Regions from separate parts of the Pseudomonas zhanjiangensis genome, predicted to be linked through region 4. Evidence: predicted binding sites of a transcription regulator. Region 4 holds the regulator's gene; each other region holds the start of a gene.

Region 1 (7,727 bases), on a different contig from region 4:
CAGCCGGTTGATCTGCTGGTTGCTGGCCGCGACCAGGGCGCCGTCATGGCCTTTCTTCAGGCGCAGCTCTTCGCCGTTGACCAGGATCTGCCCGCGATGGGGCGATTCGAGCAGGTTGATGCAGCGCAGGAAGGTCGACTTGCCCGAGCCGGACGAGCCGAGGATGGAGATGACGTCGCCGTCGCGGGCGGTCAGGGAAATGCCCTTGAGTACCTCGTGCGCGCCATAGCGTTTGTGCAGGTCGCGGATCTCGAGTGCAGCTGGGGAACCAGTCGCTGGGAAACCAGTCATTGAAGCACCTCTTATTATTCTTTTTTCGCGTAACGGATACTGCCGGGTCACGCCCTGCGCTGCTGCCGGTTATGCGTCGCGGGCGTTCAGTATTGCGTCAGGTCGATCAGTTGCAGGCCCTCCAGCACAGGCGCTGCGGATGGTGCCGGGGCCGCCTCAACGCGCACGGCGCGCCGTCTGCGCGCGCATCCGGCCAGGGAAAACAGGGGCTCGTAGCATTCCGCAAAGGACTCAACTCGCCGCCTGGGCGAGCCGGTTCTTGCGGCGGCCGGGCTGTCGAGCCATCCCGGTACCTTGTGCGGCAGCCCGTGGCACGCGACGGCCTGGCCGCCGCGCGCCCGGACAGACTCAGGCGGCTTCCTGGGTCTGATCGCTGTGCTCTTCGTAGGCCAGGCCGAAACGGTTGGCGAGGAAGTCGTCCAGGGAAACCTGCTCCTGGCTGATGAAGCCCGCCTGCGGCAGGCGCTTCTCGCGGAACAGGTCCAGTGCCGCGCAGATGCCGGCGGCGGTGGTGATCTGGATGGCGCTGGTCAGGCGGCCGTTCTGCACCGCGGCGAAGATCTTGCGGCTGAACACCTGCTGCACCAGCTTGCCGTCCTTCATGCCGTTGACGGTGACGAACACCAGCACCACGTCCTGCATGGTGCTGGGCACGGCGCCGCGCAGGATGTCCTTGAGTTTTTCCTGATGGCCGGCCAGGCGCAGGTCTTCCAGAAGGAACTTCATCAGGTCGCGGTGGCCGGGATAACGCACGGTCTTGTAGTCGAGGACTTCGACCTTGCCCTGCAGGGTTTCGCACAGGGTGCCCAGGCCGCCGGAGGTGTTGAAGGCCTCGTACTCGACGCCGTCCAGGGAGAAGTGCTCCAGGCCCTCGAGCGGCTGGACCATCTGCAGCTTGCCGTTGCGGATCGCCTCGCAGGGATGGCAGTACTCGTTGACCAGGCCGTCGACGCTCCAGGTCAGGTTGTACTTCAGCGCATTGGTGGGGAACTCCGGCAGGGCGCCGACGCGCATCTTCACTTCGCGCACGCTGTCGAAGTCGCTGGCCAGCGAGTGCGCGGCGATGCCGATGAAGCCCGGCGCCAGGCCGCATTGCGGCATGAACGCGGTCTTGGCGTCCTTGGCCAGCTCCATGATGGTCTTGGTCGCGTGCACGTCTTCGGTCAGGTCGAAGTAGTGGGTGCCGCTGTTCTTCGCCGCCTGGGCGACGGTGATGGCCATGTGGTAGGGCAGGGCATTGAGCACGGCATCGTAGTCATGCATCAGCGCCTCGAGGGCGCCGGCATCGGCCGAGTCGAGCTGCCGGGTGGCGATGCCCAGGGCATCGATGGCCTTGAGCGAAGCGGCCTCGCGATCGGCCACCAGTACCTTGTAGTCGCCGCTGTTGTGCAGCAGTTGCGCGATGGTGAAACCGATGTGGCCAGCGCCAAGCAGGAGGACGTTCATTGTTGTTTTCTCCAGGGGTTTATTTCGGACTGGGTCAGTCTAAAGAGCACCTGGTATGACAATAAGACTCATAAGGCATCAATAAGATGAAAATTGCAGACGATATGACGTATATACCAAGCAATTAGTCGAGCATTGGCTGGCCAGGCCAACCCCGCGGCGATCTTTTAGGTCGCGTTCTGCGCCGCAGGCTATACGCTGAAAGAAGCGGGCAGCCGACAGCCATGCCCAGGGACTGCGCCATGTACAAAGACCTGAAGTTCCCGATCCTGATCGTGCACCGCGATATCAAGGCCGACACCGTGGCCGGCGACCGGGTCCGCGCCATCGCCCAGGAGCTGGAGCAGGACGGCTTCAGCATCCTCAGCACCGCCACCTCCGCCGAGGGGCGCATCGTCGCCTCGACCCACCACGGCCTGGCCTGCATCCTGGTGACCGCCGAAGGCGCGGGGGAGAACCAGCACCTGCTGCAGGACATGGTCGAGCTGATCCGCATCGCCCGGGTTCGGGCACCGCAGTTGCCGATCTTCGCGATCGGCGAGCAGGTCACCATCGAGAATGCGCCGGCAGAGGCGATGCCCGACCTCAACCAGTTGCGCGGCATCCTCTACCTGTTCGAGGACACGGTGCCCTTCCTCGCCCGCCAGGTCGCCCGTGCGGCGCGCAACTACCTGGACGGCCTGTTGCCGCCGTTCTTCCGCGCCCTGGTGCAGCACACCGCGCAATCCAACTATTCCTGGCACACGCCCGGCCACGGCGGTGGCGTGGCCTACCGCAAGAGTCCGGTGGGGCAGGCCTTTCATCAGTTCTTCGGCGAGAACACCCTGCGCTCCGACCTGTCGGTGTCAGTGCCGGAGCTGGGCTCGCTGCTCGACCACACCGGCCCCCTGGCCGAGGCCGAGGACCGTGCGGCACGCAACTTCGGCGCCGACCATACCTTCTTCGTGATCAACGGCACCTCGACGGCGAACAAGATCGTCTGGCACAGCATGGTCGGTCGCGACGACCTGGTGCTGGTGGATCGCAACTGCCACAAGTCGGTGCTGCATTCGATCATCATGACCGGCGCCATACCCCTGTACCTGTGCCCGGAGCGCAACGAGCTGGGGATCATCGGGCCGATCCCCCTGAGCGAGTTTTCCCAGGCATCGATCCAGGCCAAGATCGCCGCCAGCCCTCTGGCCAAGGGCCGCACGGGCGCCCGGGTCAAGCTGGCGGTGGTGACCAACTCGACCTACGACGGCCTGTGCTACAACGCCGAGCTGATCAAGCAGGCCCTGGGCGACAGCGTCGAGGTGCTGCATTTCGACGAGGCCTGGTATGCCTACGCCGCGTTCCACGAGTTCTATGCCGGGCGCTATGGCATGGGCACCTCGCGCGAGGCCAATGGCCCGCTGGTGTTCAGCACCCACTCCACCCACAAGCTGCTGGCGGCCTTCAGCCAGGCCTCGATGATCCATGTGCAGGACGGCGGCGTGCGCCAGCTGGACCGCGATCGCTTCAACGAGGCGTTCATGATGCACATCTCCACCTCGCCGCAGTACGGCATCATCGCCTCGCTGGACGTGGCCTCGGCGATGATGGAAGGGCCGGCGGGGCGTTCGTTGATCCAGGAAACCTTCGATGAGGCCCTGAGCTTCCGCCGCGCCCTGGCCAATCTGCGCCAGAACCTGAGCGCTGACGACTGGTGGTTCAGCATCTGGCAGCCGCCGCTGGCCGAGGGTGCCGACGAGGTCAACACCGCCCACTGGCTGCTGCAGCCCGGGGCCGAGTGGCACGGGTTCGGCGAAGTGGTCGAGGACTATGTGCTGCTCGACCCGATCAAGGTCACCCTGGTGACCCCTGGCCTGACCAGCGGGACGCGCGGAATTCCGGCGGCAGTGGTCAGCAAGTTCCTCTGGGAGCGCGGTCTGGTGGTCGAGAAGACCGGTCTGTATTCGTTCCTGGTGCTGTTCTCCATGGGCATCACCAAGGGCAAGTGGAGCACCCTGTTGACCGAGCTACTGGAGTTCAAGCGCAGCTATGACGCCAACCTGCCGCTGGCCGCGGCCTTGCCCTCCATCGCCCAGGCCGCCGGCACGCACTACCAGGGCATGGGCCTGCGCGACCTGTGCGACGCCCTGCATGCCTGCTATCAGCAAAACGCCACGGTCAAGGCGCTCAAGCGCATGTACACGGTGCTGCCCGAGGTCGCCCTGAAACCGGCCGATGCCTACGACCAGCTGGTGCGCGGCGAGGTCGAGGCGGTACCGATCGAGCAACTCGAGGGGCGCATTGCCGCGGTCATGCTGGTGCCCTATCCGCCGGGCATTCCGCTGATCATGCCGGGGGAACGTTTCACCCCAAGCATCCGCGCGATCGTCGACTACCTGGGCTTCGTGTGGACCTTCGACCAGCGCTTTCCGGGCTTCGATGTGGATGTGCACGGGCTGCAGCGAGACGGTTCGTGCTACACGGTCGACTGCATCAAGGCCTGAGCGGCGCACACGGGCGCAGAGGTATCAAGACAGATCAAGGATTTAACGTCGAAACTGAAACCAGGCCTGAGGTAACGCCCGTGACGTGTCCTGCGTCACATTGGCCGCCATCGACATTTATGACGTGCTTGTTATAGTTGCGCGGTTAACTACGTATAAATTTTCTTGCGCGCTTGCGCCGTCTGCTGTCGAGGATGACTGCCGTGTCGGACTACAAAGCCTTTCGTGTCGAACTGGCGGATAAAATTGCCCAGGTAGTGATCAACCGTCCGGAAAAGGTCAACGCCATGAGCGCCGACTTCTGGACCGAAATCATCGAGATCTTCCGCTGGATCGAGGCCACCGACGAGGTACGGGTCGTGGTGCTTTGCGGGGCCGGCAAGCATTTCTCCTCGGGCATCGACCTGATGATGCTGGCCCAGGTCGGCAGCCAGCTGGGCAAGGATGTCGGCCGCAATGCCGAGGCACTGCGACGCAAGATCCTCGACCTGCAGGCCTCGTTCAATGCCGTGGACAACTGCCGCAAGCCGGTCCTGGCGGCTATCCAGGGTTACTGTCTGGGTGGTGCGATCGACCTGATCTCGGCCTGCGACATGCGCTATTCGACGGTCGACGCGCAGTTCTCGATCAAGGAGATCGACATGGGCATGGCGGCTGACGTCGGCACCCTGCAACGCCTGCCGCGGATCATCGGCGACGGCATGATGCGCGAACTGGCCTTCACCGGACGCACCATCGATGGCGAAGAGGCGCGCCGCATCGGCCTGGTCAATCGCACCTATGCCGATAGCAGCGCCTTGCTCGACGGGGTGATGGAGCTGGCCCGGGAGATCGCCGCCAAGTCGCCGGTGGCCATCCGCGGCACCAAGGAGATGATCCGCTACATGCGCGACCACCGGGTCGATGATGGCCTCGAGTACATCGCCACCTGGAATGCGGCGATGCTGCAGTCGGCCGACTTGCGGGTGGCCATGGCGGCGCACATGAGCAAGCAAAAGCCGGAGTTCGCTGACTGATGCAGTCCAATCTATCGGCGCGGGAGGCGCAGTAGCGCATGGTATCTGGAGCCTCGTCACTCAGTTTGGTGCGCACCGAACTCTTCACCACGATGGAGGAGGCCGAATCCAGCCTCGAGCACTTCATCGCCGAGCGGAACAACGGCAGCCTGTTGCAGCAGGCGGTGGAAAGCCTGCAACAGGTGCGCGGCACCCTCAACCTGATCGAACTGGCCGGCGCCGAGCTGCTGGCCCAGCAGGTGCTCGATCAGGCCACCGATATTCCCGCCGGGGCGGGCGAGGAACGTGACGTCCAGCTTTCGGCGCTGAGCAATGCCTTGCACGTGTTGCGCCGCTACCTGGAAAACCTCGACGTTCGCCGCCAGGAAATACCGGAGCTGCTGCTGCCGGCGATCAACAACCTGCGCCAGGCCGGTGGTCAACCGGCGTTGCCGGAAAGCTTCTTCTTCAGCGTGCGCCTCGACCTGGCGCGCCCGCGCAGCGCGCCGGCGGCGCTCGATGGAGCCGCCAAGGAGAGCCAGGGCCGCCTGCTAAGGCACATGTATCAGGTCGGCTTGCTCGGCTTCATTCGCGAGCAGAACCCCCAGGCCAGCCTTCGCCTGATGGGTCGGGCCATGGGCCGGCTGGATCAGCTGTTCGCCAATGAACCGCGCGGCCGCTTGTGCTGGGTCGCGGCGGCAGCCGTGGAGGCCCAGGTGGAGGGCCAGTTGCTCGCGCGCAAAGCGCGCAAGCAACTGTTCTCGCGGATCGACCGCGAACTGAAGCAGATGCTCGGTAACAGCCAGTACGAGGCCCCGCGCAGCCTGCTCAAGGAATTGCTGTACCTGGTTGCCCTGTCGGACAGCCGCGGTCCACGGGTGATGGCGCTGCGCGACACCTTCGGCCTGACCCCGCTGCCGTTCACCGACCACCTGCTGGAAGAGGAATACCAGCGGCTGGCCGGCCCCGGACAGTCGGTGATGCGGTCGCTGAGTTCGGCAATTCGTGAGGAACTGGCCAGCGTCAAGGACATGCTCGACCTGATGGAGCGTGGCACCCTGCAGGGCGAAAGCCTGGGCAACCTGCATGCCCTGCTGGGCAAGTTGAGCAAGACCCTGGGCATGGTCGGCCTGAGTTCGGCGGGTAATTCGCTGGCCGCGCAGCTGCAGACGGTGGCCAGTTGGAGCGAGGAGCGCAAACCGCAGCCACAGGAGATGCTCAAGCTGGCCGATGCGGTGCTCTATGTCGAGGGCATGGTGGCCAACCTGGAGCGCGGCGAGCGCCGGGACGGCGAGCCTGCGCCAGCCCGGCCCGGGCTGGAAGGCGAAACCTTCGCCCAGCATCAGCTCTACGAGGCACGCATCGTCGTGGTCGACGAGGCCCAGGGCGGCCTGGCCCTGGCCAAGCGGGCGATCACCGCCTACCTGGAAGCCAACGGCGACCGCATGCACCTGTCCAACGTACCCTTCAGCCTGCAGGCGGTGCGCGGCGGGCTCTGGTTCCTCGGCCAGGAGCGGGCGGCCGCGCTGGTCGGCGCCTGCGCGCACTACATCCAGAAGCAGATGTTCGATGCGCCGCAGATGCCTTCCGAACAGATGCTCGAGACCCTGGCCGACGCGCTGAGCAGCCTCGAGTACTACCTGGAATCCGGCGCCGTGCTGCGCCCTGAAACCCAGCCGAGCGTGCTCGACCTGGCGGAAGAGAGCGTGCGCGCCCTCGGCGTCCCGGTGGCGGCCTGATGATGGCTCGGTGGCAGCCGGCACTGTTCGATGCCCAGCAACCGGGTGGCTGGGCCGTGGTGCACTGCCGGCAGTTTTTTCTGGCCGACAACAATGGCGTGCTGTTTCCCCGCGAGTGGCTGAAGAAGCAGGATTTGCCGATCCTGGCCGAGCACGGCATCGGCCATTTCGACGGCGATCCGATCTACCTGCTGGAGCTGCAGGCGCCGCTGGAGCTGCCTGGGTTCGCCTGGCAGAGCCTGCGTCAGTTCATGCTGCAGGGCGATGCCGATACCTTCCGCCTGCTCGGTTACGCCACCCAGATCGGCACCTGGGCGCGTCAGCATCGTTTCTGCGGCAGCTGCGGCGAGCCGATGCTGCCGATGCCCGGCGAGCGCGCCATGGGCTGCCAGCGCTGCGAGCAACATCATTACCCGCGCCTGTCGCCGAGCATGATCGCCCTGGTGACCCGCGGTGACGAGATTCTTCTGGCCCGTTCGCCGCGCTTCGTCACCGGCGTCTACAGCACCCTGGCCGGCTTCGTCGAGCCGGGCGAGTCGGTCGAGCAGTGCGTGGCCCGGGAAATCCGCGAGGAGGTGGGCGTCGAGGTGACCAACCTGCAGTACCTCGGCAGTCAGGGCTGGCCATTTCCGCATTCGTTGATGCTCGGCTTCCATGCCGAGTACGCCGGCGGCGACATCGTCATGCAGGCCGAGGAGATCGAAGACGCCCAGTGGTTCGACGTGCATCGGCTACCACCGCTGCCGGCGCCGCGCTCGATCGCCCGCTACCTGATCGAT
Region 2 (7,727 bases), on a different contig from region 4:
GTAGACGATCTTCTTCGACTCGTCGGCCAGGGTGTCCTCGAGAAAGATCGGCAGCTCCATTTCCACATCCTGACCGCGAAAGCCGGCTTCACGGCTCCCGGGCCCGGGGCCGCGCCCGGCTGCACCGAATATGGCTTCGAAGAAGTCGGAGAAATCCCGTCCTTCGCGAGCGCCACCGCCAGCGAAGCCACCGGCGCCCTGCCAGCCGGGGGGCACCTCGAAGCCACCGCCGGCCTGACCGTATTGGCGCACCTCGTCGTACTCGGCGCGCTTTTCCGCATTGCCGAGCACTTCATAGGCCTCGGCCACTTCCTTGAATTTATCCTCCGCGCCTGGCTCGCGGTTGACGTCTGGATGGTACTTGCGGGCCAGCTTGCGGTAGGCGGTCTTGATCGCCTGGGTATCGGCGTTCTCGGCCACACCAAGAATCGCATAGTAGTCTTTGAACTCCATGAACTCCCCCTCGAGGGTTGCGCAGCAACGCTTATCAGAACTGTAGCCACATCTCGGGGCATTGACCGATGCACGGGCGCCGACGAGCAGCGCCACCCGCCCCCATTCAGCGGGCGAATCGGGCACCACCGGTGCGCGCCCCGGTACAATCGCGCTGCCGCCGAACCCGGCGCATCATCCAGCCCGAATGAGATTCCGATCATGGCCCGCCTGCAGCTCGCCTTTCCACCCGACCAGTTCTGCTACAGCACCTTCCTGACGGTGCGCGTCAGCGATATCAACGCCGCCAATCATCTGGGCAACGACTCGATGATCTCGATGATCTCCGAGGCCCGCGCACGCTTTCTGTTCGAGTATGGCATCGAGGAAACCCAGGAGGACGGCACCGGCATCATCGTCACCGACCTGGCCACCACCTACCGCGCCGAGGCCCATGCCCGCGATCAGCTGCTGTTCGAGGTCGGGGTGATGGACTTCAACAAATACGGCGGCGACATCACCTTCCGCATCACCCGACCCGCCGACGGCGTGCTGGTGGCGATGGCCAAATCGGGGTTCGTGTTCTTCAACTACAGACGCAGACAGGTGGTGGAAATGCCTGCGGCCTTCGCCGCCAAGTTCCCCGGTGTCAACCGCCTGGACTGAGCGGGCGCTGCCGGCGGGCCTGGGCTATACCTAGTGGCAGCGTGCAACCTCATGAGGTTCAGCCATGTTTTCCACTGCCGCTTCACTGCCCCGCCTGGTATTGGCCGGCCTGCTGATCTGCAGTTCGCTGGCCCTGGCCGACGACGCACAAATCGAGCGTGGTCGCTACCTGGTCAAGATCGCGGGCTGCAACGACTGTCATACCGCCGGCTATCTGCAGGCCCCCGGCGCGATACCCGAAAGCGATTGGCTCAAGGGCGACCGGATGGGCTGGAATGGGCCCTGGGGCACCAGCTATGCGAAGAATCTGCGCCTGCGACTGGCGCAGCTCAGCGAGAGCCAGTGGCTGGCCCTGGCCCGCACGGCCGATTTCCGTCCGCCCATGCCCAACGAAACCCTGCACGTCATGACCGACGATGACCTGTTGGCGATCTACCAGCTGGTCAGATACCTCGGGCCTGCGGGCGAGCCGGCCCCTGAGGCCCTGCCGCCGGGACAGGTGCCAGTGGGTCCGGTGGTGATCTTCCCGTCGCCGCCTGCCGGCGACTGATAGCGCCCAGTGGCCGTTTAGCAAGTCGGGGATCCGTCACCCTGCGCGCCCCGTTGCAGCGCACGGAACGGCGTGACGCCCCATTTTGATTCATTCGATGCGCCTCCGTGCGCCATCAAGCCCCGATTTTAGTGGCCCTGGCCGGTTGGCTCGGCTCTTGCTTTGACACACCCACAAGCAGCCAATGGCGGCTGCCTTCACAAACGACAAAGACGTCGCCTCACCCTCGCCCAACGGCGCCCGGTGACGCGACGTTTTTCGTTTTCGCCCCAACGCCCGGGGCTGGCGGCGCCGCTGTGATCCAGCGGCGCCGCCGGTAACGCTCTCAACCCAGCTGTGGCTTCGGCCGCAGGGCGTGGCACCACAAGTGCGGCGCCTCCCCGGCGGGTGCGGCCACCGTGTCCACGACCATGGTGTCTCGCGCCCGGCCGGGTTCCTTCTTGCTGACGAGGTGATCGATGAATAACAGTTTCTGGAAGGCCGGCCATACACCGACGCTGTTCGCCGCTTTTCTCTATTTCGATTTGAGCTTCATGGTCTGGTACCTGCTCGGGCCGCTGGCCGTGCAGATCGCCACTGCCCTCGAGCTGAGTGCCCAGCAGCGTGGCCTGATGGTCGCCACGCCGATCCTGGCCGGCGCCGTGTTGCGCATCTTCATGGGCCTGCTGGCCGATCGCCTGTCGCCGAAGACTGCCGGCCTGCTCGGCCAGGTCGTGGTGATCTGCTCGCTGTTCGCCGCCTGGAAGATCGGCATCCAGACCTATGAGCATGCGCTGCTGCTCGGCCTGTTCCTCGGTTTCGCCGGCGCAGCCTTCGCCGTCGCCCTGCCGCTCGCGTCCCAGTGGTACCCGGCCGAACACCAGGGCAAGGCCATGGGCATCGCCGGGGCAGGCAACTCCGGTACCGTCCTGGCGGCGATCTTCGCCCCCGGTCTGGCGGCCCTGTTCGGCTGGCAGAACGTGTTCGGCTGGGCGCTGATCCCGCTATTGATCACCCTGGTGATCTTTGCCCTGGTGGCGAAGAACGCCCCCGAGCGGCCCAAGCCGAAAGCCCTGGCCGACTACCTCAAGGCCCTGGGCGACCGCGACAGCTGGTGGTTCATGTTCTTCTACAGCGTCACCTTCGGCGGCTTCATCGGCCTGGCCAGCGCCCTGCCCGGCTACTTCAACGACCAGTACGGCCTGGACCCGGTGACCGCCGGCTACTACACCGCCGCCTGTGTCTGCGCCGGTAGCCTGCTGCGTCCGTTCGGCGGCGCCCTGGCCGACCGCATCGGCGGCATTCGCGCACTGCTGCTGATGTACACCCTCTCGTCGCTGTGCATCGCCGCGGTTGGCTTCAACCTGCCCAGCTCGGCGGCCGCACTGGCGCTGTTCGTCGCCGCCATGCTCGGCCTGGGCGCCGGCAATGGCGCGGTGTTCCAGCTGGTGCCGCAACGCTTTCGCAAGGAGATCGGCGTGATGACCGGCCTGGTCGGCATGGCCGGCGGTGTCGGTGGCTTCCTGCTGGCAGCCGGCCTCGGCGCCATCAAGCAGCACACGGGCGATTACCAACTGGGTCTGTGGCTGTTCGCCAGCCTCGGCGTGCTGGCCTGGGTCGGCCTGCACGGCGTCAAGCTGCGCTGGCGCACCACCTGGGGCTCGGCGGCGGTGACTGCCGCGCGGGTATAACAGACTAACGTAGGGTGGACGACGCTTTGCTCAGCGGCCAATCGCCGGCCCGGTAAAGCGCGCTCCACCCTACGCCCCGAGAAAGCTGAGGGTTGCGGCAAAGGCGGGCTGACCGACGGGGTGGCAATGCACTGGTCAGGCGCAACGAGGGAGCCGGCGACGGTCAAACCCTCAGCCCGGGCGCCAGCCCGCCTTTGCCACAGCCCTTAACCCAACAGGACTGCCTACATGGCCCTGCAACTGACCTTCGGCGAAGCAAGCGCCACCGGCCCCCGCCAGGAGAATCAGGACGCCATTCGCGTGGTCACCCCGGCGCCGGCGCTGGCGGTGAGCAAGGGCTACCTGTTCGCCCTGGCCGATGGCGTCAGCCAGTGCGCCGACGGCGGCCTGGCGGCGCGGGCGACCCTGCAGGCACTGGCCCTGGACTACTACTCGACCCCGGAAACCTGGGCGGTGGCGCAGTCGCTCGACCGCCTGCTGGTCGCCCATAATCGCTGGCTACAGGCCAATGGCGGCGGCCAGCCACTGTTGACCACCCTTACCGCCCTGGTCCTGCGCGGCCGGCGCTTCACCCTCGCACATGTCGGCGACTGCCGCGCCTATCGCTGGCTCGATGGCCAACTCGAGCGCATCAGCGAGGACCATGTCTGGGAGCAGCCCGGCATGCAGCATGTGCTCAAGCGCGCCATGGGCCTGGACCAGCACCTGATGGTCGACTACCTGGACGGCGAGCTGCGCCAGGGCGAAAGCTTCCTGCTGGTCAGCGACGGCGTCTGGGCCACCCTCGGCGATGCCGGCATCCAGCGCATCCTGCACGACGAAGCGGACCCCGCCGCGGCCTGTCGCGCCCTGGTCAGCGCCGCCCACCTGGCCGGCAGCCAGGATAACGCCAGCGCCCTGCAGGTGCGCATCGAGGGCTTGCCGGAGAGCGCCCTGGCCGACACCCTGGCCCAGCTCGAGCACTGGCCGCTGCCGCCCAAACTGCGCGAGGGCCAGGATTTCGAGGGTTGGCAGGTCGAGGGCGTGTTCGCCGAATCGCGCCAGTCGCTGGTCTACCGGGTGCGCGACAGCCAGGCGCGCCCCTGGCTGCTGAAGACCCTGCCGCTCAGCCGGGCCGATGAGCCGCAGGCCGGGCCGGCGCTGCTGCAGGAGGAATGGTTCCTGCGCCGCGTGGCCGGCCGCTATTCCCCGGAAATCCATCCCCTGCCCCGGCGCCAGCACCTCTACTACGTGCAACGCGAATATGCCGGCAAGACCCTGGCCGACCAGTTGCGCCAGGCCGGCCCACTCGGCCTGCCGCAATGGCTGGAGATCGCCACGCGCCTGGTCAAGGCCCTGGGCATGCTGCATCGTCGCAACATCCTGCACCGCGACATCAAGCCGGAAAACCTCCTGTGGAGCGACGACGGCGAGTTGCGCGTGCTGGATTTCGGCCTCGCCTACTGCCCCGGCCTGTCCCGTGACGAGCCCGGCAGCCTGCCCGGCACCCCCAGCTATATTGCGCCGGAGGCCTTCGCCGGCAGCGCCCCCGACGTCCGTCAGGATCTCTATGCCGCCGGGGTGACTCTCTATCACCTGCTGACCGGCCACTATCCCTATGGCGAGATCGAGGCCTTCCAGCACCCGCGCTTCGGCAACCCGACCGCGGCCAGCCGCTACCGCCCCGACCTGCCGAGCTGGATCGACGAGAGCCTCAATCGCGCGGTCAGCGCCGCTCCGGCGCAACGCTACGAAACGGCCGAGGAATGGCTGCTGGTCCTCGAGCAAGGGGAACGCCAGGCCTTGAGCAGCCGGCCGCGGCCCCTGCTCGAACGCGAACCGCTGAAGGTCTGGCGCAGCGTCGCCCTGCTGGCGCTGCTGCTCAACCTGGTCCTGCTGATCCTGCTGCTGAAGTAGTAGCTGCCTCCGACTGGTGCGCGCACCAGAAAGGCGCGCGCCGCCTTAAACGGGTGCAGGAAAACTGCCTGAAAACCCCGACCCAGCCAGCCAATCGCCCGCATTACGGGGGCTTCATGGAATTGGCACAGTCTCTGCTTAGGTATTGGCACAATTTCATAAAGTACGGCCTTCAACGTAGAAGACCGCACTTCCCGAGAGAACGGGACTTGGACAAAGGCGTCCTCGCTAGGTGACTAGCGGGACGCCTTTTTTGTTTTCCGGTTATGCAGGACGGTGAGAAACCATGAAAAAACTCAAATTGGTAATGATCGGTAACGGCATGGCCGGCGTGCGGACGCTCGAAGAGCTGATCAAGCTCGCCCCGGACCTGTACGACATCACCGTGTTCGGTGCCGAGCCGCACCCGAACTACAACCGCATCCTGCTCTCGCCGGTGCTGGCCGGCGAACAGACCTTCGAGGAGATCGTCCTCAACGACCTCAACTGGTACGCGCAGAACGACATCAAGCTGCTGCTCGGACGCAAGGTGGTGCAGATCGACCGCAAGCAGCGCCGGGTCATCGCCGAGGATGGCAGCGAAGCCGAGTACGACCGCCTGCTCATCGCCACCGGCTCCAACCCCTTCATCCTGCCGATCCCGGGCAAGGACCTGGATGGCGTGATCGGCTACCGCGACATCGCCGACACCCAGCGGATGATGGACACCGCCAAGACCCACAAGCACGCCGTGGTCATCGGCGGCGGCCTGCTCGGCCTGGAAGCGGCCAACGGCCTCAAGCTGCGCGGCATGGACGTCACCGTGGTGCACCTGGGCGACTGGCTGCTGGAACGCCAGCTCGACCGCACCGCCGGCGACCTGCTGCAGCAATCCCTGGAAGACCGCGGCCTGAAGTTCCTCCTGCCCAAGCAGACCGCCGAGTTGCTGGACAACGGCGAAGGCCGGGTCTGCGCGGTCAAGTTCAAGGACGGCGAGGTGATCCCGGCCGATCTGGTGGTGATGGCCGCCGGTATCCGCCCCAACACCGAGCTGGCGGAAAAAGCCGGGATCGCCTGCAATCGCGGCATCCTGGTCAACGACACCCTGCAGACCTACGACCCGCGGGTCTATGCCATCGGCGAATGCGCCAGCCACCGCGGCATCGCCTACGGTTTGGTGGCGCCGCTGTTCGAGCAGGCCAAGGTCTGCGCCAACCACCTGGCCCAGCTCGGCTTCGCCCGCTACCAGGGCTCGGTGACCTCGACCAAGCTCAAGGTCACCGGCATCGACCTGTTCTCCGCCGGCGAGTTTATGGGCGCCGAAGGCACCGAGACCATCACCCTGTCCGACCCGATCGGCGGCGTGTACAAGAAGCTGGTGATCAAGGACGACGTACTGGTCGGCGCCTGCCTGTACGGCGACACCGCCGACGGCGGCTGGTACTTCCGGCAGATCCGCGAGAACCACAACGTCAGCGAGATCCGCGACCACCTGATGTTCGGCGAGAACGCCATCGGCGACGTCGGCCACCAGGGCGCCGACAAGACCGCCAACATGGCCGACAGCGCTGAGGTCTGCGGCTGCAACGGCGTGTGCAAGGGCACCATCGTCAAGGCCATCCAGGAGAACGGCCTGTTCTCGGTCGACGAGGTCAAGAAGCACACCAAGGCCGCCAGCTCCTGCGGCTCCTGCGCCGGCCTGGTCGAGCAGATCCTGATCAGCACCGTCGGCGGCGCCGCCGACGTCAAGCCCAAGAGCGAGAAGGCCATCTGCGGCTGCTCCGAGCTCAACCACGGGCAGATCCGTAAGGCGATCCGCGACGAGCACCTGGTCACCATGGCCCAGACCATGGAGTTCCTCAACTGGAGTACGCCCAACGGCTGCGCCACCTGCCGCCCGGCGCTGAACTACTACCTGATCTCCACCTGGCCGGGCGAAGCCAAGGACGACCCGCAGTCGCGCCTGATCAACGAGCGCGCCCACGCCAACATCCAGAAGGACGGCACCTACTCGGTGGTGCCACGCATGTGGGGCGGCGTGACCAACCCGTCGGAGCTGCGGCGCATCGCCGACGTCGCCGACAAGTACAACGTGCCCATGGTCAAGGTCACCGGCGGCCAGCGCATCGACCTGCTGGGCATCAAGAAGGACGACCTGCCCGCCGTGTGGAAGGACCTCGACATGCCCTCCGGGCACGCCTATGGCAAGTCCATTCGCACCGTGAAGACCTGCGTCGGTAGCGAGTTCTGCCGCTTCGGCACGCAGAACTCGACCCAGCTGGGTATCGACCTGGAGCACGACCTGTTCAATATGTGGTCGCCGCACAAGGTCAAGCTGGCCGTCTCCGGCTGCCCGCGCAACTGCGCCGAGGCCGGCATCAAGGACGTCGGCATCATCGGCGTGGACTCTGGCTGGGAGATGTACATCGGTGGCAACGGCGGGATCAAGACCGAGGTCGCCGAGTTCTTCGTCAAGCTCAAGACCGCCGAAGAGGTACGCGAATACAACGGCGCCTTCCTCCAGCTATACCGCG
Region 3 (7,727 bases), on a different contig from region 4:
CGGTAGAACTCGCCGTCGGCCAGTACCCGCAGCAGGCGGGTCTGGGTATCGGCCGGCATGTCGCCGATCTCGTCGAGGAACAGGGTGCCGCCGTCGGCCTGCTCGAAGCGGCCGCGGCGCTGGTTGGCGGCGCCGGTGAAGGCGCCCTTCTCGTGGCCGAACAGCTCCGATTCCATCAGGTCCTTGGGAATGGCCGCCATGTTCAGGGCGATGAAGGGCGAGGCCGCGCGCGGGCTGTGGCGGTGCAGGGCGTGGGCGACCAGCTCCTTGCCGGTGCCCGACTCGCCGTTGATCAGTACCGTGATGTTCGAGTGGGAGAGGCGGCCGATGGCACGGAACACCTCCTGCATAGCCGGCGCCTCGCCGATGATCTCCGGGGTGCGCGGTTGTTCGACCGGCGCGGCCAGGCTCTGTTGCTCCTGAGCGTGCTGGTTGGCGCGCTTGACCAAAGACACCGCTTCGTCGATGTCGAAGGGTTTGGGCAGGTACTCGAAGGCGCCGCCCTGATAGGAGGCCACGGCGCTGTCCAGGTCCGAATGCGCGGTCATGATGATCACCGGCAGGCGTGGGTACAGCTCGCGAATCCGCGCCAGCAGATCCAGGCCGCTGGAGCCGGGCATGCGGATGTCGGAGATGATCACGTCGGGCTGCTGGCGGCTGAGATGGCCGAGCACGCCGTCCGCGCTGTCGAAACTCTGGGTACTCATGCCCTCCTGTTGCAGGGCTTTTTCCAGGACCCAGCGGATGGAACGGTCGTCGTCGACTATCCATACGGTTTCACTGCGACTCATGACGGAGTTACTCCTTGTTCCAGCGGCAGGAAGATCGAGAACAGGGTGTGGCCAGGATGGCTCTCGCACTCGATCAGACCTTGGTGCTGACTAATGATGTTCTGGGTGATGGCCAGGCCAAGACCGGTGCCTTCGGCACGTCCGCTGACCATGGGATAGAAGATGGTGTCCTGCAGTTCGGCGGGGATGCCCGGGCCGTTGTCGATGATTTCCACCCGGGCCACCAGGCGGTGACGGGTATGGCCGATGGTGAACTGGCGCAGGGTGCGGGTGCGCAGGGTGATGCGGCCCAGGCGCAGTTCGTTCTGGCTGGCGATCGCCTGCATGGCGTTGCGCACTATGTTGAGCACGGCCTGGATCATCTGCTCGCGGTCGATCATCAGGTCGGGAATGCTCGGGTCGTAGTCGCGCACCAGGGTGATGCCGCCCTGGCTTTCTGCCTCGACCAGGCTGGCGACCCGTTCCAGCACCTCGTGCACGTTGGTCATCGCCAGCGACGGCAGCTTGTTCGAGCCGAGCATGCGGTCTACCAGGTTACGCAGGCGATCGGCCTCTTCGATGATCACGTTGGTGTAGTCGCGCAGGCTCTCTTCGGGCAGTTCGCGGGCCAGCAGCTGGGCGGCGCCGCGAATGCCGCCGAGCGGGTTCTTGATCTCGTGGGCCAGGCCGCGCACCAGTAGCTTGGTGGTTTCCTGCTTGGACAGCTGGGCCTCTTCCTTGGTGATGCGCAGCAGGCGGTCGCGTGGGTGCACTTCCAGCAGCAGCAGGGTCTGGCCGCGATTGATGATCGGCGTCACCGCGTAATCGACAGTCAGGGTCTGACCGGTGACCGAGGTCAGCACCGCCTCGCGCTTGTTGAACGGGTGTGCCTGTTCGACGGCCTGGCTCAATGCCCCCAGGGCTTCGGCCGACTCGGTGAACAGCTCGCTGATGAACTGCCCATGGCTGCGTTGGCCGCTCACGGCCAGCAGCATCTCCGCCGCCGGGTTCATGTACTCAAGGCGCAGTTCGGCATTGAGCAGCAGGGTCGCGGTGGTCAGGTTGTCGAGCAGCAGGCGGTGCAGTGCGTCATTAATGGTCATAGGCTAGGGCTTTCCGGCAATGGAAATAAAAATGCAAGAAGCAAACCAAAGCCCCGAAAAGACGCGCGTGATCACGCCAGTAGGCGGCCTGAGCGGTATTTCGGCTCCTCGTTGGGGCGGGCGAGCGAACCAAAACGGGGAGACTATAGCGCGGGGACCGTCATGGCGCACCGAAGTGGTGCGCTGGCCGGATCAGAGGAAGGGGACGAAGGGAATATCGCGCTTTTGCGCGGGCTTGTCCTTCAGTGGGCATTCGGGGCGGACCCCGTAGTCGTCCCTCCGGCAGGGATTGGCCTGACGCTTCTGGGCCAGGGAAATGCGCAGCATGTGCAGCGGCTGGCTCGGCGTGCGCTCGACGATGCGGCCCTGGGCGTCGACGATCTCCACTGCCAGCTGGTGGGTGCCGCGATCGAGGTTCTCCAGAGTAAACACCGGGCTGCGGCCCGGCTCGCCAATGACTTGGCCGTCGACCAGCAGGCGATAGCCGTGCCCCGGGTGCAGGCCCGGCTCGCTGATGGCGGTGACGAGCAGGTTGCCGGCGCTGTCGCGCACGCTGGCGTCGGGCTCCGGCAGCAGGATGCGCAGCAGCTGGTAGCTCGGCGCGGGCGCGGGCGCTTCGTTGGGCGGCGCAGTGGGCGCCGGGCCGGGCGGGCTCAGGCTCATGCTGTTGGATGGGGCGATGGTCACCCGCTGGGCATTGCCGACCCCGGGCTTGTCGGTAAACACCCGATTGCCAGCGGCATCGACGTAGGTGTAGACCTCGGCCAGGGCGCCCTGAGCGAGCACGAGCAGGCAGAGCAATATGCGGCGCAGGTTATTCGGTGTCGGGCTCAAGGCGCGCTCCGCGCAGGACTGTTCAGACTTATGCGCTGTACCGTGAAGGTGATGGCCTCACTTTGTTGAACCGACTTGCCGCCACTGAGTACCTCGACTGCCAGGCTGTGCTCGCCGCGGGCGATATTCTCCAGTTGCCGCAGGGTGCTGGTGCTGGGTTGGTCGTAGGGCTGGCCGTCGAGCAGCAGGCGCAGGCGATGGCTGGGCGACAGCGGTGGGTCCAGTTGTACGGCGACGCTGAAGTCGCCGGCGTTGGCGCGCACGGCACCGTCTTCGGGTACACCGCTCAATTGCAGGGTGCGATAGGGCGTGGCCTGCTCGCTGTTTGTGCTCGGCTGCGGCGGCGTGCTCGGTGCCTGCATCTGCACGCTGTTGGTCGGCGCCAGCTCGATATTTTCGGTCGGCACGCCTTGGGGGGGCTGGTTGGTGAACACCGTGTTGCCGTTGGCGTCGGTGTATTTATATATCTGCGCGCCGGCCGGCAGGGCCAGGCACAACAGCAGGCAGGACAGTAGGCGGCGCATGGCCATTCTCCCGGTACGTATGCTGCTTAGACTTGCACTGGTGGGCGGTGCTGGCAAGTTCGCCGCCGTCGGGCTGTGACTGCCGACCACAAAAAAGGCCTCCCAGGCGGCTGCCGGGGAGGCCTCGAGCATCACGCCGCCAGGCGGCGATCGGCTGGCTTAGACGCTGTAGTACAGGTCGTATTCCAGCGGGTGCACGAAGGTGCGCACCTTGATTTCTTCTTCGCTCTTGAGCTCGATGTAGGCATCGATGAAGTCGTCGGAGAAGACGCCGCCCTTGGTCAGGAACGCGCGGCCCTTGTCCAGTTCTTCCAGGGCTTCCTTCAGGCTGCCGCAGACCTGCGGGATCAGCTTGCCTTCTTCCGGCGGCAGATCGTACAGGTTCTTGTCGGCGGCATCGCCGGGGTGGATCTTGTTCTGGATGCCGTCCAGGCCAGCCATCAGCAGGGCCGCGAAGGCCAGGTAGGGGTTGGCAGCCGGATCCGGGAAGCGCGCCTCGATGCGGCGGGCTTTCGGGCTGGCGACGTACGGGATGCGGATCGAGGCGGAGCGGTTGCGGGCCGAGTAGGCCAGCATGACCGGCGCTTCGAAGCCCGGGACCAGACGCTTGTAGGAGTTGGTCGACGGGTTGGTGAAGCCGTTCAGCGCCTTGCCGTGCTTGATGATGCCGCCGATGAAGTACAGGGCGGTATCGGACAGGCCGGCATAGCCTTCGCCGGAGAAGGTGTTCTTGCCATCTTTGGAGATGGACATGTGCACGTGCATTCCGGAGCCGTTGTCGCCGTACAGCGGCTTGGGCATGAAGGTGGCGGTCTTGCCGTAGGCATCGGCGACGTTGTGCACGCAGTACTTCAGGGTCTGAACTTCGTCAGCCTTGGCGACCAGGGTGTTGAACTTCACGCCGATTTCGTTCTGGCCGGCAGTGGCCACTTCGTGGTGGTGTACTTCGACGACCAGACCCATCTCTTCCATGGCGTTACACATGGCGGTACGGATTTCGTGGTCGTGGTCGCACGGCGGAACCGGGAAGTAGCCGCCTTTTACTGCCGGGCGGTGGCCCTTGTTGCCGCCTTCGACGTCCTGGTCGGTCATCCAGGAACCCTGCTCGGAGAAGATCTTGAACATGGAGCCGGAGATGTCGGACTTGAACTTCACTTCGTCGAAGATGAAGAACTCAGGCTCCGGGCCGACGAATACGGTGTCGCCGATGCCGGTGGACTTGAGGAATTCCTCGGCGCGCTTGGCGATCGAGCGCGGGTCGCGGTCGTAGCCCTGCATGGTGCTCGGCTCGACGATGTCGCAGACCAGGATCAGGGTCGGTTCTTCGGTGAACGGGTCCAGCACGGCGGTGTCGTCGACCGGCATGAGGATCATGTCGGAGGCTTCGATGCCTTTCCAGCCGTGGATGGAGGAGCCGTCGAACATCTTGCCGTGCTCGAAGAAGTCTTCGTCCAGGGCGTCGCGCGCGGGCATGGTGACGTGGTGTTGCTTGCCCTTGGTATCGGTGAAGCGCAGGTCAACCCACTTCACGTCGTGTTCTTTAATCAGTTGAATCGACTTCGACATGCTGTCCTCCAGATGGATAAGGCTCGGATCGGTGAGCCCTCGATAGTTCGGTGAAGCCCGGCGGGATAGTCCGCCAGGACAACCTGCCTCACAAGGGAGCAAATTGCATGCCAGTGCCCCGAGTTGGGCTGAGGTGCTGAAACTCAGGCGTGGCGGGGGTTGCGCTGCGCTTCGTGGGAAATATTTGCACCAAGTTGGGTCAATTTAATTCGACTGCGCACCATTGCGGTGCTCTGTGCGCCGTCTGTGGGATTTTTGGTCAAAGCTTGAACAATTTCCGCTATAATCCGCGCCCCTGTTTTTTGGTTGCCTCGGCGCGCGCTGTTTTCATGAAACTGATTGTTAAAGTCTTCCCGGAAATCACCATCAAGAGCCGGCCGGTGCGCAAGCATTTCATCCGGCAGTTGGCGAAGAACATTCGCCTGGTGTTGCGTGACCTCGACCCGCAGCTGCAGGTCAGTGGCGTCTGGGACAACCTCGAGGTGGAAACCGCGCTCGACCAGCCCAAGCTGCTGCAGGAGATGATCGAGCGGCTGCGCTGCACGCCGGGCATTGGCCAGTTCCTCGAAGTCCACGAGTATCCGCTGGGCGATTTCGACGATGTGCTGGACAAGTGCAAGCTGCATTTCGCCGACCAGCTGCCGGGCAAGGTGTTCGCGGTGCGCTGCAAGCGCGGCGGCAAGCACAGTTTCAGCTCGATGGATGTCGAACGCTACGTCGGCAGCCAGTTGCGCCAGCAGTGCGGCGCCGCCGGTATCGACCTGAAGAAGCCCGAGGTCGAGGTGCGCATGGAGATTCGCGACCAGCGCCTGTTTATCGTCCATCGCCAGCACAACGGCCTGGGCGGCTACCCGCTGGGATCGCTGGAGCAGACCCTAGTGCTGATGTCCGGCGGCTTCGATTCCACCGTGGCGGCCTATCAGATGATGCGCCGCGGCCTGATCACCCACTTCTGTTTCTTCAACCTCGGTGGCCGTGCCCACGAGCTGGGGGTGATGGAGGTTGCCCACTACCTGTGGCAGAAGTTCGGCCGCTCGCAGCGCGTGCTGTTCATCAGCGTGCCCTTCGAGGAAGTCCTCGGCGAGATCCTCGGCAAGGTCGACAACAGCCAGATGGGCGTGATCCTCAAGCGCATGATGCTGCGCGCCGCCACCCGTATGGCCGAGAGGCTGCAGATCGATGCCCTGGTCACCGGCGAGGCGATCAGCCAGGTGTCGAGCCAGACCCTGCCGAACCTGTCGGTGATCGACTCGGCCACCGACAAGCTGGTGCTGCGCCCACTGATCGCCAGCCACAAGCAGGACATCATCGACACCGCCTACCAGATCGGCACCGCCGAGTTCGCCAAGCACATGCCCGAATACTGCGGGGTGATCTCGGTGAACCCGACCACCAAGGCCAAGCCGGCGCGTATCGAATACGAAGAGCGACAGTTCGATATGGCGATCCTCGAGCGCGCCCTGGAGCGCGCCACCCTGCTGCCGATCGACAAGGTGATCGACGAGCTGGGCAAGGACGTGCAGGTCGAGGAAGTCGGCGAGGCTCTGGCCGGCCAGGTAATCATCGATATCCGTCACCCCGACGCCGCCGAGGACGAGCCGCTGGAGCTGCCCGGCATCGAGGTGCAGGCGCTGCCGTTCTATGCCCTGAACAGCAAGTTCAAGGAGCTCGATGACACGCGCCAGTACCTGCTGTATTGCGACAAGGGCGTGATGAGTCGCCTGCATGCCCATCACCTGTTGAACGAGGGGCATGCCAATGTGCGCGTTTATCGTCCGACATAAGACCCCGGGGCTCAATGGCGGCAGCATCCGTCATCGCCCCCCCGACCGGCTGCCGAGTTGATACCCCGTTTCTTCATACTCGCCGCCTAGACTACGCGGCACACCGAATCCTCTGATCGAGATACAACAGTGATCGAAAATCTACGTAACATCGCCATCATCGCCCACGTCGACCACGGTAAGACCACCCTGGTAGACAAACTCCTGCGTCAATCCGGCACCCTGGAGCGCGGCGAGCTCAACGACGAGCGCGTGATGGACTCCAACGACCAGGAAAAAGAGCGCGGCATTACCATCCTGGCGAAAAACACCGCCATCCGCTGGAACGAGTACCGCATCAACATCGTCGACACCCCCGGCCACGCCGACTTCGGCGGTGAAGTCGAGCGCGTGATGTCGATGGTCGACTCCGTACTGCTGCTGGTCGACGCTCAAGACGGCCCGATGCCGCAAACCCGCTTCGTGACCAAGAAGGCCTTCGAAGCCGGTCTGAAGCCGATCGTGGTGATCAACAAGGTCGACCGTCCGGGCGCCCGTCCTGACTGGGTGCTGGATCAGATCTTCGACCTGTTCGACAACCTCGGCGCGACCGAAGAGCAGCTGGACTTCCAGGTCGTCTACGCCTCGGCCCTGAACGGTATCGCCGGTCTCGACCACACCGCCATGGCCGAAGACATGACCCCGCTGTACCAGGCCATCGTCGACCACGTACCGGCTCCTCAGGTCGACATCGACGGCCCGTTCCAGATGCAGATCTCGGCACTGGACTACAACAGCTTCCTGGGCATCATCGGCGTTGGCCGTATCGCCCGCGGTCGCGTCAAGCCGAACACCCCGGTCGTCGCCATCGACACCGAAGGCAAGAAGCGCAACGGCCGTATCCTCAAGCTGATGGGCCACCACGGCCTGCACCGCGTGGACGTCGACGAAGCCACCGCCGGCGACATCGTCTGCATCAGCGGCTTCGATGAGCTGTTCATCTCCGACACCCTGTGCGACATCAACAACGTCGAAGCGATGAAGCCGCTGACCGTCGACGAGCCGACCGTTTCCATGACCTTCCAGGTCAACGATTCGCCGTTCTGCGGCAAGGAAGGCAAGTTCGTCACCAGCCGCAATATCAAGGAGCGTCTGGACAAAGAGCTG
Region 4 (7,727 bases):
ACCTGCCCGACCTGCCGGTGATTCGCCGCGTCGGCCTGGGCATGGCGGTGGCCAGCGCCGACAGCTTCGTTCGCCAGCACGCCCACGGCGTGACCCAGGCGCGTGGCGGCGAAGGCGCGGCCCGGGAGTTCTGCGAGCTGATCATGCGCGCCCAGGGCACCCTGGAATCCGCCCAAGCCGCCTACCTGTAGAGCCCCCTATGCTGCGCAGACTGCTCAACCCCGCCCTGTTCACCCTGGCCGCCCTGCTCCTGGCCGCGATCGGCTACTGGAACATCAGCCCCGAGAGCTTTTCCGAGCGCCCCACGCAGACCGACGCGCAGAACGCGATCGACTTCTACGTGGTGGATGCCAGAACGGTGCAGTACCAGGCCGACGGCAAGCTGCACTATGAACTCAAGACCGCCAAGGTCGAACATATCAAAGCCAGCGACATGACCCTGCTGACCCTGCCAGATCTGCGCCTGTATCGCGGCAGCGAACACCCCTGGCACGTCACCAGCGCCCGCGGCGAAGTCGCGCCGGCCGGCCAGGAGGTCGAACTGATCGATCAGGTTCGCGTAGAGCGCACCGACGCCAAGGGCCGCCCGACCATCCTGACCACCAGCCGCCTGACCGTATTCCCGGACAAGGAATATGCGCAGACCCAGCAAGCCGTTAGAATCGACGCGGCCAACGGAGTGACCACGGCACAAGGAATGAAAGCGTACTTGAATGACGGCAGGATGCTCCTGCTGTCCAACGTAAGAGGCCAGCATGAGGTTCGTTAAAACCTTCCCCCTTCTGCTCAGCTTGAGCGCCGCGCTAGGAAGCGCCTGCGCTTGGGCCCTGCCGTCCGACCGCGAGCAACCGATTCGCGTACAGGCCGACAGCGCGGAACTCGACGATCGCCAGGGCGTGGCGGTCTATCGCGGCGATGTGATCATCACCCAGGGCAGCCTGAAGATCACCGGCGACACCGTGACCATCACCCAGAATGCCCAGGGCGATATCGAGGTCTTCACCTCGATCGGCAAGCCGGCCTATTACGAACAGAAGCCAGCCGCGGACAAGCAGGTGGTCAAGGCCTACGGCCTGACCATCCAGTACTTCGCCGCCAACGAGCGCATCGTACTGATCGACCAGGCCAAGGTCATCCAGGAAGGCAACACCTTCGAAGGCGAGAAGATCGTCTATGACACCCAGCGCCAGATCGTCAATGCCGGCCGCGCCACGGGCAGCAACGTGACCACCCCGCGTCCGCGCATCGACATGGTGATCCAGCCGAAGAACAAACCAGCCGAACAGCAGGCACAGTAACGCATGGCCACTTTGAAAGCGCAGCACCTGGCCAAGAGCTACAAGGGCCGCCAGGTCGTCCGCGATGTCAGCCTGAGCATCGACAGCGGCCAGATCGTCGGCCTGCTCGGCCCCAACGGTGCGGGCAAGACCACCTGCTTCTACATGATCGTGGGCCTGGTCCAGGCCGACCAGGGTCGCGTGCTGATCGACGAGCATGACGTCAGCCACCAGCCCATGCACGGCCGCGCCCGCGCCGGGATCGGCTACCTGCCGCAGGAGGCCTCGATCTTCCGCAAGCTCAGCGTGGCCGACAACATCATGGCCATCCTCGAGACGCGCAAGGACCTGGGCCGCGCCGAGCGCCGCAAGGAACTCGAAAGCCTGCTGCAGGAATTCCACATCAGCCATATCCGCGACAACCTCGGCATGAGCCTGTCCGGGGGCGAACGGCGCCGCGTGGAAATCGCCCGCGCCCTGGCGACCGCACCGAAATTCATTCTGCTCGACGAACCCTTCGCCGGCGTCGACCCGATCTCGGTCGGCGACATCAAGCAGATCATCCACCACCTCAAAGCCAAGGGCATTGGCGTGCTGATCACCGATCACAACGTCCGCGAGACCCTGGACATCTGTGAAACGGCCTATATCGTCAATGATGGGCAACTGATCGCCGAAGGCGATGCCGCTGCCATCCTGGCCAACCAGCTGGTCAAAGAAGTGTATCTGGGGCACGAATTCCGCCTGTAAATGGCGATTTTGTCGGCCGAGCAGCAGCTGCTGCTAGGCAAACCCCTCCAGCTCAGGCATATAATTTGCTTCCTAGTGGCGCCTCGGCGCCCTGTAGTGGATTGCGCTCAGGCGCCGGTATTGAAGGTCTGCAATGAAACCATCGCTAGTCCTGAAGATGGGCCAGCAGCTGACGATGACTCCGCAGCTGCAACAGGCCATTCGTCTGCTCCAACTGTCCACCCTGGATCTGCAACAGGAAATCCAGGAGGCGTTGGAGTCCAACCCGATGCTCGAACGCCAGGAAGACGGCGAGGACTTCGACAGCTCGGACCCGCTGGCCGACGGCGCCGACAGCCCGACAACCACGCCTCAGCAAGAGGAGCCTTACCAGGACACCAGCTACCAGGAAACCACCCAGACCGTGGACAACCTGGAAGATGGCGAGTGGAACGAGCGCATTCCCAACGAGCTGCCGGTCGATACCGCCTGGGAAGACGTCTACCAGACCAGCGCCAGCAGCCTGCCGAGCAACGACGATGACGAGTGGGACTTCACCACCCGTACATCCAATGGCGAGAGCCTGCAGAGCCACCTGCTCTGGCAGCTCAACCTGGTCCCGATGTCCGACAAGGACCGACTGATCGGCGTCACCCTGATCGACTGCATCAACCAGCAGGGCTACCTGGAAGAGACGCTTGAGGAGGTGGTCGAGGCCTTCGACCCGGAACTGGACATCGAGCTGGACGAAGTGGAAGCCGTGCTGCACCGCATCCAGCAGTTCGAGCCAGCCGGTATTGCCGCCCGCGACCTGCGCGAATGCCTGCTCCTGCAACTGCGCCAGCTGCCGGCCAGCACCGCCTGGCTGAGCGAGGCCCAGCGCCTGGCCGGCGACTACCTCGACCTGCTCGGCAACCGCGACTACAACCAGCTGATGCGGCGCCTGAAGATCAAGGAAGACGAGCTGCGCCAGGTCATCGAGCTGATCCAGAGCCTCAACCCGCGTCCCGGCTCGCAGATCGAGTCGGGCGAGCCCGAATACGTGGTGCCCGACGTCATCGTGCGCAAGCACAACGACCGCTGGCTGGTCGAACTCAATCAGGACGCCATGCCGCGCCTGCGGGTCAACCCGCAATACGCCGGTTTCGTCCGCCGCGCCGACGCCAGCGCCGACAACACCTTCATGCGCAACCAGTTGCAGGAGGCGCGCTGGTTCATCAAGAGTCTGCAGAGCCGCAACGAAACCCTGATGAAGGTAGCCACCCAGATCGTCGAGCACCAGCGCGGCTTCCTCGACTACGGCGACGAGGCAATGAAGCCCCTGGTTCTGCATGACATCGCCGAAGCGGTCGGCATGCACGAGTCGACCATCTCGCGCGTCACCACGCAGAAGTTCATGCACACCCCGCGTGGCATTTACGAGTTGAAATACTTCTTCTCCAGCCACGTCAGTACCTCCGAGGGCGGCGAGTGCTCGTCGACGGCGATCCGCGCGATCATCAAGAAACTGGTCGCCGCGGAAAATGCAAAAAAGCCGTTGAGCGATAGCAAGATCGCTGGTTTACTGGAGGCACAAGGCATTCAAGTGGCCCGCCGCACAGTCGCAAAGTACCGCGAATCCCTAGGCATAGCGCCTTCCAGCGAGCGCAAGCGATTGATCTGAGGCGACACCGAACGGAAGATCGCTCGATACAGCACACAACCAACCCAGCCTCGCCCGTCCCGACCCTAGCGGCACCGTCGGATGTACAGAAGCGACAATGCCGGGTTCGCTGCCTCAGCCTCTTCCCAGCCGACGCGTTCCGGTGGCAGGTCTCAAGGCCTGTCTCTTTTACACGGCAACAAGGAGAATGCGGTATGCAAGTCAACATCAGTGGACATCAGCTGGATGTGACCGACGCCCTGCGTGACTACATCGACGAGAAACTCGGTCGATTGGAACGCCACTTCGACAAGATCACCAACGTACAAGTCATCATGGAGGTCGAGAAGCTCAAGCAGAAGATCGAAGCGACCCTGCACATCGCCGGCGGCGAAGTCGTCGCCAACGCCGAGCATGACGACATGTATGCCGCCATCGACCTACTGACCGACAAACTCGACCGTCAACTCATCAAGCACAAGGAAAAGCAGCTCGAGCGCCAGCAGGGCGCAATGGCCCGCTGAGATCGCCCCCCCTCCTATGATCCGACTTGAAAACATCCTGACCCCCGGCCGTTCCCTGGTGAACGTGCCGGGAGGCAGTAAGAAGCGTGTGCTCGAACAGATCGCCAACCTGGTGGCACGCGATCTGCCCGAGCTGGATAGCCAGGACATTTTCGAAAGCCTGATCGCCCGAGAGAAACTCGGTTCGACCGGTTTCGGCAATGGCATCGCCATTCCCCATTGCCGCTTGCCCGGTTGCAACGCACCGATCAGCGCCCTGCTGCGTCTGGACGCGGCAGTGGATTTCGACGCCATCGACGGCGCCCCGGTAGACCTGCTGTTCGTCCTGCTGGTGCCGGAGGCGGCCACCGACGAACACCTCGAACTGCTGCGCCAGATCGCCAGCATGCTCGACCGCAGCGAAGTGCGTGAACGCCTGCGCCAAGCCCAGAGCAGCGATGCCCTGTACCAGGTGGTAGTGGACGTACAGAGCGGTCACTGAGCATGCGCCTGATCATCGTCAGCGGTCGCTCGGGCTCCGGCAAAAGCACCGCCCTCGATGTTCTTGAGGATAACGGTTTCTACTGCATCGATAACCTGCCCGCCGGCCTGCTCCCGGAGCTCGCCGAGCGCGCCCTGCTGCACACCGAATTGCTGCATCCGCAGGTGGCCGTATCCATCGATGCGCGCAACCTGCCCAGCCAGCTCAAGCGTTTCCCCGAGTTGCTCGACGAAGTGCGGGCGCGGCATATCCAGTGCGACGTGATCTACCTGGATGCCGACGAGGAAACCCTGCTCAAGCGCTTTTCCGAAACCCGCCGACGCCACCCCCTGACCAACGAGCAGCGCTCGCTGGCCGAGGCCATCGCCGAGGAAAGCCAGCTGCTGGCGCCGATTACCGACCTGGCCGACCTGAAGATAGACACCACCCACCTCAATCTCTATCAGCTGCGCGATAGCCTCAAGCTGCGCCTGCTCAACCAGCCGGAGCCGGGCACGGCCTTTTTGGTCGAGTCGTTCGGCTTCAAGCGCGGCATGCCGGTGGACGCCGACCTGGTGTTCGACGTGCGCTGCCTACCCAACCCCTACTGGAAGCCGGACCTGCGCGACTACTCGGGACTGGACCAGCCGGTGATCGACTACCTCGCGGCCCAGGCCGACGTCGAAGAGATGTTCCAGGACATCCTCGCCTACCTGAAGAAATGGCTGCCGCGCTTCGCCGCCAGCAACCGCGCCTATGTCACAGTGGCGGTCGGTTGCACTGGCGGTCACCATCGCTCGGTATACTTGACCAATCGCCTCGGCGAGACCCTGAAACCGCTGCTGAAGAATGTCCAGGTTCGCCACCGCGATCTTGCCTAAGGAATTGCCGCGATGCCCACCTGCCAAGTCACCATCATCAACAAGCTGGGCCTGCATGCACGCGCCGCAGCCAAGTTTGTCGGGGTCGCCGGGCGCTTCCCCTGCCAGGTCAAGATCGGCCGCGCCCCCGAAAGCCTGGTGGACGGCAAGAGCATCATGGCGGTCATGATGCTGGCCGCCGGCAAGGGCACCCCCATCCACCTGCACACCGAAGGTGAGCAGGATCACGATGCGCTCGATGCGCTGGTCGAGCTGATCAACAACAGGTTCGACGAAGGCGAATAAGCACCGCCAGAAAAAGGGGCTGTCCGATCACGGACAGCCCCTTGGTATTGCGGCGGCGGATCAGCTACCGGCTACCGTCATCCGCTCGATCAGTACCGAGCCGGTGCGAATGTTGCTGCGCAGCTCCAGATCACGCCCTACCGCGACTATCTGCTTGAACATGTCGCGCAGGTTGCCGGCGATGGTCACCTCCTGCACCGGGAACTGGATCTCGCCGTTTTCCACCCAGTAGCCGCCGGCACCGCGTGAATAGTCGCCGGTGACCATGTTCAGCCCCTGCCCCATCAACTCGGTGACCAGCAGGCCACGGCCCATGCGCTTGATCAACGCCTGTTGATCCTCTTCGCCATGGCTGACGAACAGGTTGTGCACGCCACCGGCGTTGGCCGTGCTGGGCATGCCCAGCTTGCGCCCGGAGTAGGTGCCAAGCACGTAGGACACCAGCTCGCCGCCCTCGACGAAGGGCTTGGCGTAGGTGGCCAGGCCATCGCCGTCGAACGCCGCGCTGCCCAGGGCCCGCGGGATATGCGGGCGCTCGTCGAGGGTCAGCCACTCGGGAAACAGGCTCTGGCCCAGGGAGCCCTCGAGGAAGGACGACTTGCGGTACAGATTGCCGCCCGAGATCGCCGCGAGAAAGTGGCCGAACAGGCCGCTCGCCACCTCGGCGGCGAAGAGCACCGGCACCTCGCAGGTGGGGACCGGCCGGGCGCCCAGGCGACTGACCGAGCGCTGCGCGGCGCGCTGGCCGATGCTCGCGGCGTCCGCCAGCAGTTCACCCTGGCGATTGACGTCGTACCAGTAGTCACGCTGCATCTGGCCGTCGGCCTCGGCGATCATCACGCAGCTCAGGCTGTGGCGGGTGCTGGCATAACCGCCGACGAAGCCGTGGCTGTTGCCATACACACGACAGCCCTGGTGGGTATTGAGGGTGGTGCCATCGGCATTGCTGATCCGCGGGTCCTCGGCGAAGGCCGCGGCCTCGCAGCGCAGGGCCTGCTCGATGGCCTGCTCCGGACTGATCGCCCAGGCATGATAGAGGTCCAGGTCCGGCAGCTCGCGGGCCATCAGGGCGGCATCCGCCAGGCCCGCACAGGGGTCCTCGGAGGCGTGTCGGGCAATCGCCAGCGCCGCCGCCACGGTTTCCCGGATGGCCGCATCGCCGCTGGCCGAGGTGCTCGCCGAGCCCTTGCGCTGGCCCAGGTACAGGGTGATGCCGAAGCCCTGGTCGCGATTGAACTCGACCGTTTCCACCTCGCGCTGGCGCACCGTGGTGGACAACCCCTGCTCGACCGAAACGGCGACCTCGCAGGCCGTCGCCCCTTGCCTCCTCGCCTCGGCGACAATCTGTTCGACCTGGGCCTGCAACTGCGGCAAGGCCTCGGGGCCGACGCTATCTACTGCTCTCATAAACACTCCTGAACGATGAGCGACAAGCCCTGGCGCATTGGGCCGAACGCTTGCAGCTGGACACTTGCTGCTATCATGGCGACGTTTTCCATTGGACCGCCCCCATGTCTGAATACCTCGACGACTTCTCCGGTGAGAAGAGCAAAACCCAGGTCAAGCGCGAACTGCATGCGCTGCAGGACCTGGGGCAACGCCTGACCACCCTGAAACCCGACCTGCTGAACAAGCTACCGCTGACCGATGCCTTGCGCCGGGCCCTGGCGGAGGCGCCGAAACACACGGCCAATGCCGCCAAGAAGCGCCATGTGCAGTTCATCGGCAAGCTCATGCGCGACCAGGACATCGAAGCCATAGTGGCGCTGCTCGACCAGCTCGACGCCTCCAGCCGCCAGTACAACGAGCGCTTCCACAATCTGGAGCGCTGGCGCGACCGCCTGCTCGGCGGCAATGACGAGGTGCTCGAAGCCTTCGTCGGCGAGTACCCCGACGCCGACCGCCAGCACCTGCGCCAGTTGATCCGCC

What was found. The regulator sigma-54, encoded in region 4, starts transcription at its own class of promoters, with help from an activator protein. The targets are predictions, from matches to a motif close to ANTGGCATNNANNTTGCTNT.
Region 1: AB5S05_RS16925 (saccharopine dehydrogenase family protein) is a predicted target of sigma-54. The motif match lies at 1,781-1,800, and genes of this name have one in related genera.
Region 2: nirB (nitrite reductase large subunit NirB) is a predicted target of sigma-54. The motif match lies at 5,336-5,355, and genes of this name have one in related genera.
Region 3: glnA (glutamate--ammonia ligase) is a predicted target of sigma-54. The motif match lies at 4,893-4,912, and genes of this name have one in related genera.

The regions. Positions count from the first base shown of each region.
Region 1 is NZ_JBFTEG010000015.1:9,092-16,818, forward strand. It holds gene AB5S05_RS16920 (ABC transporter ATP-binding protein) at 1-291, opposite strand, end outside; gene AB5S05_RS16925 (saccharopine dehydrogenase family protein) at 640-1,737, opposite strand; gene AB5S05_RS16930 (Orn/Lys/Arg family decarboxylase) at 1,980-4,214, shown strand; gene AB5S05_RS16935 (crotonase/enoyl-CoA hydratase family protein) at 4,418-5,230, shown strand; gene AB5S05_RS16940 (FimL-related protein) at 5,269-6,948, shown strand; gene nudC (NAD(+) diphosphatase) at 6,948-7,727, shown strand, end outside.
Region 2 is NZ_JBFTEG010000027.1:10,649-18,375, forward strand. It holds gene cbpA (curved DNA-binding protein) at 1-453, opposite strand, end outside; gene AB5S05_RS20640 (thioesterase family protein) at 655-1,098, shown strand; gene AB5S05_RS20645 (cytochrome C) at 1,163-1,648, shown strand; gene AB5S05_RS20650 (nitrate/nitrite transporter) at 2,107-3,318, shown strand; gene AB5S05_RS20655 (bifunctional protein-serine/threonine kinase/phosphatase) at 3,547-5,214, shown strand; gene nirB (nitrite reductase large subunit NirB) at 5,501-7,727, shown strand, end outside.
Region 3 is NZ_JBFTEG010000016.1:55,405-63,131, reverse strand. It holds gene ntrC (nitrogen regulation protein NR(I)) at 1-791, opposite strand, end outside; gene glnL (nitrogen regulation protein NR(II)) at 788-1,873, opposite strand; gene AB5S05_RS17670 (DUF4124 domain-containing protein) at 2,066-2,686, opposite strand; gene AB5S05_RS17665 (DUF4124 domain-containing protein) at 2,704-3,231, opposite strand; gene glnA (glutamate--ammonia ligase) at 3,391-4,797, opposite strand; gene thiI (tRNA uracil 4-sulfurtransferase ThiI) at 5,127-6,581, shown strand; gene typA (translational GTPase TypA) at 6,711-7,727, shown strand, end outside.
Region 4 is NZ_JBFTEG010000006.1:133,790-141,516, forward strand. It holds gene AB5S05_RS09965 (KdsC family phosphatase) at 1-191, shown strand, start outside; gene lptC (LPS export ABC transporter periplasmic protein LptC) at 200-769, shown strand; gene lptA (lipopolysaccharide transport periplasmic protein LptA) at 756-1,298, shown strand; gene lptB (LPS export ABC transporter ATP-binding protein) at 1,302-2,027, shown strand; gene AB5S05_RS09985 (RNA polymerase factor sigma-54) at 2,161-3,669, shown strand; gene hpf (ribosome hibernation-promoting factor, HPF/YfiA family) at 3,864-4,172, shown strand; gene ptsN (PTS IIA-like nitrogen regulatory protein PtsN) at 4,189-4,653, shown strand; gene rapZ (RNase adapter RapZ) at 4,656-5,513, shown strand; gene AB5S05_RS10005 (HPr family phosphocarrier protein) at 5,526-5,798, shown strand; gene pmbA (metalloprotease PmbA) at 5,859-7,205, opposite strand; gene yjgA (ribosome biogenesis factor YjgA) at 7,310-7,727, shown strand, end outside.